DNA from 2 places in the Thermohahella caldifontis genome. Region 1 is predicted to be linked to the other one. Evidence: predicted binding sites of a transcription regulator. Region 1 holds the regulator's gene; the other holds the start of a gene.
The links. Region 1 encodes FliA, which starts transcription of late flagellar genes. Its sites were predicted from a motif close to CTAAAGTTNNNNNNNNNNCNGCCGATA; they were not measured.

Region 1 (4,235 bases):
GCTGCTGGTTTCCAACGTGCTGCGTCAGGCCATGGCGCGCTTCGTGAGCATGGTGGTGGAGCGCCTGCATGTCCTGTCATATCAGGAAATTCCCGACAACAAGCAGATTACCATTGTAGCGACCATTTCCGAGTAGGAGGGGAGTGATCATGAACGTGAAGCGATACATAGCACCCAATATGCAGGAAGCGCTCAAGCGTGTGCGTGAGGAACTGGGCGCCGATGCCATGATCCTCTCCACCCGAAAAGTTCCGGAAGGCATGGAAGTGGTCTGCGCACTGGATTACAACCCGGAACAGGCCCACCAGGAGGCGCCGGTCTCTGCACCCCGGCCGGATGCCGAGGTGGCCCGGCGTCATGCGACCCGCCGGGCCCTGCTGGATGAAGAGCTGGAGCGGGCGCGTCAGCGTATTCAAAAGATTCAGGCAGGCGGTGAGCCGGAGGTTGTCGCCAGGCGTGAAGACGCGGCAAAAGAGGTCGGTGTTCCTGCTGGCGGAGATGCCGCGAAGCCAGACGGGCTGGTGAGTGAGGCGCTGGCCGCCATGCAGGCCGAGATTGCAGCACTTAAGGTACTGTTGTCGGAATCAGCAGAACGCCCGGTTCGTGATCCTGTGGACATGCGATTGACCGGGCTCGGGTTGACGGAAGAACTCAGCAGCCGGATTGTCAGGAATCTGCCGGCAGGTGACGAAGAGGCACGCTGGCAACTGGCCCTCAAGGCGCTTGCCGCCATGGTGCCGGTCATGGACCTGGATGAATCCGAACGGCCTTGTGCCCTGGCACTGGTCGGGCCCACAGGGGCAGGAAAAACCACCACGATTGCCAAGCTGGCGGCCAGATGGATTCAGCTGCATGGACGAGAGGGGCTGGCCCTGGTAACCACGGATTGCTACCGTGTGGGTGCCGCATCCCAGCTCCTGACGTTGGGGAAATTGCTTCGTGTACCGGTTCATGTTGTACCGGAAAACGGTTCCCTGAAAGCGGTTCTGGACAGTCTGGCGGATCACCGGCGGGTTCTGATCGATACGGCCGGGCTGACATCCCGGGATCCCAATGGCGAACGTCAGGTCAGATCGCTGCAATCATGCGGGCGGCGTGTCAAAAAAATTCTTGTATTGTCTGCAGTTAGCCAGGCACAAGTCATGAAATCCAACTATCATTACTATAAAATGCTCGGGCTGTCCGGTTGCGTCATCACAAAACTGGATGAAGCCTGTGCACTGGGGCAGGCTTTGGGGTTGAGTATACAGGAACAGTTGCCCATTGCCTGCTACACTGACGGTCAACACATCGCGCGGGATCTTCATCCGGCCACGGGGCAAAGTCTGGTTGCACGGGCAGTGACGCTGGACAGACAGGATTCCCCACACACCGCCCGGGCCGGGCTGGTGGGCTGAGCCGGGAAGGCGCTGAACATGATGTATAGGAGCAGTGTCGAACATGAGTAAACCTCACCCGGTACAGGTTATTGCCGTCACCGGTGGCAAGGGGGGCGTTGGCAAGAGCAACGTTTCCGTCAATCTCGCCCTGGCATTGAGCAGTCTGGGCAGGCGAGTCGTGGTGCTGGATGCCGACCTTGGGCTGGCCAACATTGACGTTTTGCTGGGATTGACCGCAAAACGCAACATCAATGACGTGCTCAGCGGCGAATGTTCGCTGCGGGAAATTCTGGTGGATGGCCCTGGTGGCATCAGAATTGTACCGGCATCATCCGGTACCCAGCACCTGACGCATCTGTCACCGCTTGAGCATGCCGGGCTCATCAGCGCCTTCAGCGAGATCAGTGATGATCTGGATGTGCTGATCATCGATACCGCAGCAGGCATCTCGGAAACGGTCATGGCCTTCGTGCGGGCCGCGCAGGAAGTGCTCATGGTCGTGACCGACGAGCCTACTTCCATCACGGATGCCTACGCCCAGATCAAGCTGCTCAACCGGGATTACGGGTTGCACCGCTTCCGCATTCTGCCCAACATGGTTCGCTCGGAACAGGATGCACGGCTGCTGTTCACCAAACTGTCCAAGGTGACCGAGCGTTTCCTGGATGTTGCGCTGCAGTATGTGGGGTTCATTCCCTACGATGATGTGGTGAAGAAGGCGGTCCAGCGTCAGCGGGCCGTCTTTGAGGCCTACCCCCGGGCCAAGGCATCCCTGGCATTCCGGGAGCTGGCGAAAAAGGTGGATGCCTGGCCGTTGCCGAGTGCACCACGCGGGCACCTTGAATTTTTCATTGAGCGATTGGTTCAGGCCAGTTGACAGTTAACGGTAGCAGAGTTCATGGCCTCAACGGGTGTAGCCATGTATAGCGAATCCAGGACACAGCGTGCGGAAGCGCTCGTGCACCAGTATGCACCGCTGGTCAAGCGTATTGCGCTGCATCTGAAGGGACGCCTGCCGCCGAGTGTACAGCTTGATGACCTCATTCAGTCCGGCATGCTGGGCCTGCTCGAAGCGGCGCGCAAGTACGAGGCACAGCGTGGTGCTTCGTTCGAGACCTATGCATCGATCCGGATCCGTGGCGCCATGATCGACGAAATCCGCCGCGGAGACTGGGTGCCGCGCTCTGTGCACCGCAATGCACGTCGTATCGCTGAAGCCATTCATGCCATCGAGAGCCGAACAGGTCAGGATGCTCAGGATGCGGATGTCGCGAGAGAGCTTGGCATCAGTCTGGAAGAGTATCATGCCAGCCTCCGTGATGCCTTGAGCGGACATCTGATCAGCCTGGATGAGCTGACGGCAGATTCGGATGCCGGAATTGAAGACGCCGACCGGATGCCTCAGCCCCAGGATGAAGTACAGAAACAGCAATTTGCCAGCCGGCTGGCGGAGGAAATCGGCAGATTGCCGGAGCGTGAGCGCCTCGTGCTGGCCCTTTATTACGATGAAGAGCTGAACCTCAGGGAAATCGGCGAAGTGCTGGGGGTCAGCGAATCCCGCGTCAGTCAGATTCACAGCCAGGCTGCCCTGCGTCTGCGCGCGCGACTGGCAGACTGGATGATAAAATAGCGATCAGTCAAAAAACTGGATACTCCCCGACAAGCGTCTAGACTTGGTAACTAGACGGAAACTCAATCCAACGTCACCACCGGAGGTTACATTGGACAAGAATATGAAAATTCTCGTTGTTGATGACTTTTCAACAATGAGGCGGATTATCAAGAACCTGTTGCGGGATCTTGGATTCACAAATGTGGAAGAGGCCGATGACGGCAACACGGCCCTGCCCATGCTCAAGACCGGCAAGTTCGATTTTCTGATCACCGACTGGAACATGCCCGGCATGACCGGCATCGACCTGCTCAGGGCCGTGAGAGCAGATCCCAATCTCAAGACGCTGCCGGTCCTGATGGTGACGGCGGAGGCCAAGCGCGACCAGATCGTGGCTGCAGCGCAGGCCGGGGTCAACGGCTATGTGGTCAAGCCGTTCACGGCTGCCGTGCTCAAGGAAAAGATCGAAAAAATCTTTGAACGTTTGGGCTGAAAGGGGCCAGCAGCATGACTGATGAAAAGCAGGGTGTTCCGGCCACTGATACCTCCGAGTTCGAGATGCAGATGAGTCAGCAGGCCGAGGAATTGCTGTCGCATATCCAGAAGGGGGATTTTGCGGCAGCGGTTCAGGTTATCGGTGCGCTGAACGAGACGCGCGACAAGACGCTGTATCGTGAGGTCGGCCGGCTGACCCGTACGCTGCACGACTCCATCCGCAACTTTCACATTGACGCGGGAACCAAGGCGCAGCGGGAAGAGATGTCGAAGATTGCCGATGCCTCCGACCGCCTGGCCTACGTGGTGGACATGACCAACAAGGCCGCCAACAAGACGCTGGATCTGGTGGAAGCGGCCATGCCCATTGCCTCGGAGCTCAAGAACGAGGCCCACGATCTGCGGCAGGAGTGGGAGCGCCTGCGGCGCAAGGAAATGACACCGGACGAATTCCGCGAACTCTACAAGCGAATCGACCGGTTTCTCGCCGACCTGGAAGGCAAGAGTGACCAGGTCTATGGTTATCTTTCAGACATCCTCATGGCACAGGACTTCCAGGACCTGACCGGCCAGGTGATTCAGAAAGTGACGGATCTGGTTCGTCAGGTGGAGGACAATCTGGTCAAGCTGGTGGCAATGGCTGGCAAGGTGGACAAGATCACCGGCATCCGTCATGAGTTCGAAGAGAAGGAAAAGGACGATTCCGAAGGCCACGGGCCTCAGATCAAGGCCGCCGAAATGGACGATGT
Region 2 (4,235 bases), 160 kb from region 1:
AACGAAATGGCCTGTACCGGACAGGGGCGCACGCAGGCACCGCAACCGTTACAGACCTCAGCATTCAGTTCAGGAACAAAGATGCCACCCGGCCTCGGGCGGATCCGGATGGCTGCCGGTTCGCACTGCTCGGCGCAGATCCGGCACTCAACCCCCTTCATCGCCACGCAGTTGTCACTCAGTCGGGCGATCCAGGGCATGACGGGGCTGACAGACAGAGACAGGGCGCCGGTTTTGCAGGCGTCAACGCAGGCCTCGCAGAATGTGCACTCCCCCCGGGCAGGCGAGAACTCGGGAAAGCCCCCGTCGCCGCGCATCAGTACTGCGGGCTCACAGACCTCAATACAGTCATTGCAGCGGGTACAGGCGGTCACGAAGGCACTTTCGTCCACCGCCCAGGGCGGACGCACCACGGCTTCCCTGCGGCGCGTGAAAAGCTGCCTGCGTGATACGGAGTGGGCCAAGTGAACCTCCTGTCATGAATATTTTTTCATGGTTCAGGAGGTATCGTAGGTCTCTCCCGGCGGAGCAACCCTGATTCAGATCAATTCAGCAGTCTAACTATCCCATTGATAGACCGCAAAATACCTCTTATGAGGTATCTTTATGCAAGCTGTTCCATGACCTGCTGAACATAACCCGCAAACAGAACCGGTCGCTTGCTGGTGTCCGGCGATGCCTCGGGCGCCAGCTCCGGCAAAAGCGACCGGATCAGTGAAGAGGCCGCTCTGATCGGCTCGTCAAATATCCCGGCCTTGTCAAGCAGGCCGGCTGCCCGGTCGGGGACTTCCGCAAGCCGCTGAATACCCTCTCTGGGGTGGTAGTGCTCGGCTGCACGGAAGCGGGTGCTCTGTTTCAGCTCGATGCTGTAGCTCGCCAGTTGGGTCATGTCACCGGTCAGGGAGAGCGCCTGATCGAACGCCTCACCCAGATCCCCGTTGAAAAACGTGTCGGCAAGATCGGCGACCTGAGCCAGCAGATCCGTGATGGCCTGCATCTCCGCATCGTTGAGATCACCCTTGACCACCAGTGAGGACGCCTCGCGATAGTCCAGACCCAGAGCCTGCATGCTCCCACCCTGACCGCCGGACGATACCGAACGACCCATCAGCTTCACGGCTGCGGCCAGATCCAGTTTCACCGTATCCCCTTCACGGGTCTTGAGCGTAATGGAAGCGGTGTTTTTCTGCCCGAACCGGAACCGGGAGTCTGTCACGCCCACGTCCCCCGTCTCATCGTCCGATGCGGGAGGCGTCACCGGCGACCGGTTATCCGTTGTGCTGGCTGGCTGAGGAGGCGCGCTGTCCGGTGCCGGCACGGCGGGGGTCGCTTCCGGCCGCATGGCAGCGATCCCTTCCTGAATGCCCGTTTCGGTCTGATTCACCTGTTCCGCAAGCGAGTCATTGAGTGCACCGACGGCCTGCAAGACTTCCCGTGCCTCTTCAAATCCCTTGGTGACACCCTCGGCGGCAGCGTCCAGCAACGCATTGACCTTCTCGTCCGTCGCTCCCGCCTCACGCTCGTCGGCAATCCGGTTGGCTACGAAGCCCAGCACTTTGCTTTGAATGGCTTGCCCGTCAAAGGTGCTCTCACCCGTACTTTCGGGCAATCTTCTCTCCAGCCTTGAGCTCAGATGTGCACTCACGCGCTCCGAGACCACACGCATGCCGTCACCCTCTGAAGCCAAGCGTGTGAGACTGTAACGGACACTGGCCCGTTCACGCAGATCCACGACCTGTCCCGATTCCTGCTCCTGAGCGCCACGCCCCTGCACGGAGGCCCTGAAATCATAGCGAAGTGAAACTGCAAAACCGGTGGACTGAATTTCCATGACAATTCTCCCGCGGTGCATCCGGTTAAATGTTGAACAGTTTAGCGACCGGATTTCACAAACCTTTAAGTCCGTTTTGCACTCACCCGCAGAACCTTTAGAATGGCCGCAACTTTCAGGAACCGTTTGATGACCGATACGACCCGAACCAAGTCTTACAGCATTCTCGGCGCCGCCCGCCTGTTTTCGCTGCCCGTTGGCCTGTTCGCCGGCACCATCGCACTACTGAGCGTACTGGATCATCCGCAGTTCCATCCGGCCGCCGGGCTGGCCGCCGCACTGGGCAGCCTGCTGGTTCAGGCCGCCGCCAACTTTCTCAATGACTTCAGCGACCTGCAGAATCCCGCGCTGGCTGAACGCCTGAGTCCGGAGCAGATCCGCATCATCCGGATCAACAACCGTCTGGGGCTGCTCTGCCTCGTGGCAGCCGCTGTACTGGGTCTCTACATTGCCAGTCTGCGCGGGTTGATGGTGGTTCCGGTGGCACTGGGCGGATTGATCATGGCACTGGCCTATAACATGGAGCCGGTTGCCCTCAAACGCCGGGGACTGGGTGCTCTGCTGGTTTTCATGATGATGGGGCCCTACATGATGCCGGCCATCGCCTGGGCGGCCACCGGCACGCTGCCCGATACGTCCACCTGGCTGCACAGCCTGCTCTTTGGACTGCCCATTGCCCTGCTCCTGATCAGCAACGAGTACCGGGACATCCGCTATGATACGGCCAATGGCGACCGGACGCTGGCAGTTCGTCTGGGGCCGGAACGCACACGCAGGCTCTACCGGGGACTGCTCATTCTCACCCTGGCCGCCTATGCCGCGCTCGCGCTGCTCAGACCCTGGTGGAAACCCGCCTGGCTGCTCTGTGCACTGCTGGCGTCAGGTCTGTGGCGTCTGAGCGAGCAACCCGGTCCGGCCCTGCCGCCGGCAACGGGCAAGCGTGTACTCGCGCTCGGGCTGGCTCACAGCCTCTGGTTTGTCTTTCCCGCCTGATACAGGAGTCGTCATGGGACGTCGCAAGCATCGCAAAAAATCCGGACAGCAAGCCATACCTGCAGCGGAGACGCTCAGACCGGCTCCTCTGTGGAAGCGCTTTGCCGCCATGTTCTACGATTTCCTTCTGGTCGTCGCCCTGAGCATGATCACCACATTCATCTATCTGGGCGCCATGGCCGCCCGGGTCGGCGGCTTCGACCGCCTTCAGCCGCTGATGGAATCCGGTGCCACACTGGGCGATCCGACGCTCAAGACCGCCCTGTTTCTCGTCATCTTCTTTTTCTTTGCCTACTTCTGGAAGCGTCTGGGCCAGACCCTGGGCATGCAGGTCTGGCGCATCAAGGTAGTCAGTCAGGATGGCCGGCCACTCACCTGGACACAGTGCCTGCTGCGTTTTTTTGCCGCACTGTTTTCCCTCCTCTGCTTTGGGATGGGCTTTTTCTGGAGCCTGTGGGACCGTGACGGTCTGACCTGGCATGACCGCTACGCCGGCACACGTGTCATTGAGGTCAAAAAAACCTGATCATGTACGTGAATCCCCGTATGCTGCTCGCTTGACTTGATGCGGCCCTTTGGGTGGAATAGTGAGCCATGACACACAATAATAAGTACACGATGCTTTCGGTCAGACTGTATTCCGGGACAGCCAACTTGCACGACGAGAGCGGGCCGGGTTTCCCGCTGTGCGGACGCCCGTCCTTTGCCAAAGCGCTCGCTTATCTGGATGACCAGCTCAACACCCGCCTGTCCCTCAGTGAAGTGCTGGACGAATAGCCAGCCCGTTCCTACTCCACGTTCCTTCCGCATTCAGGTTGCAGAGGGTAGTCTTGCAGTAGTCGGCCGTACCGTGCCACACAGACATCAGCAACAGGAGTTTCACCATGGGCGATGCAGCTCCCCTGGTTGTCAAAGACATACACAAGCGCTTCAATGATCTTGAAGTGCTCAAGGGCATTTCCCTTGAAACACAAAAAGGCGACGTTGTCTCCATCATCGGTTCCTCGGGCTCGGGAAAGAGTACCTTCCTGCGCTGCATCAACCTACTGGAAATCCCGACCTCCGGCGACATCTTTGTTCACGGCGAACAGATCCGTTTTACGGAAAAGCGGGGGGAGCGCGTACCGGCCGACCCGCGTCAGGTGGAGCGTATCCGCGCCAGCCTGTCCATGGTATTTCAGAGCTTCAACCTCTGGTCACACATGACGGTGCTCGAAAACATCATCGAAGCCCCGGTTCATGTGCTGGGCGTCCCCAAAAAGGAGGCCATCGAAAAGGCGGAGGCCTTGCTGCACAAGGTGGGCATCTGGGAACGGCGCAACTACTACCCCCTGCAGATGTCCGGCGGCCAGCAGCAGCGCGCCGCGATTGCGCGGGCGCTGGCCATGGAGCCCGAAGTCATTCTGTTTGA

Region 2: a site for FliA is predicted at 1,874-1,900, ahead of AAIA72_RS01065 (DUF5610 domain-containing protein). Genes of this name have one in related genera too.

What each region holds. Positions count from the first base shown of each region.
Region 1 covers NZ_CP154858.1:382,340-386,574, forward strand. The annotation lists gene flhA (flagellar biosynthesis protein FlhA) at 1-136, shown strand, start outside; gene flhF (flagellar biosynthesis protein FlhF) at 150-1,397, shown strand; gene AAIA72_RS01850 (MinD/ParA family protein) at 1,441-2,256, shown strand; gene AAIA72_RS01855 (RNA polymerase sigma factor FliA) at 2,278-3,009, shown strand; gene cheY (chemotaxis response regulator CheY) at 3,101-3,484, shown strand; gene AAIA72_RS01865 (protein phosphatase CheZ) at 3,499-4,235, shown strand, end outside.
Region 2 covers NZ_CP154858.1:219,166-223,400, reverse strand. The annotation lists gene napF (ferredoxin-type protein NapF) at 1-464, opposite strand, end outside; gene AAIA72_RS01065 (DUF5610 domain-containing protein) at 605-1,831, opposite strand; gene AAIA72_RS01060 (prenyltransferase) at 1,961-2,824, shown strand; gene AAIA72_RS01055 (RDD family protein) at 2,838-3,350, shown strand; gene AAIA72_RS01050 (hypothetical protein) at 3,419-3,601, shown strand; gene AAIA72_RS01045 (ABC transporter ATP-binding protein) at 3,709-4,235, shown strand, end outside.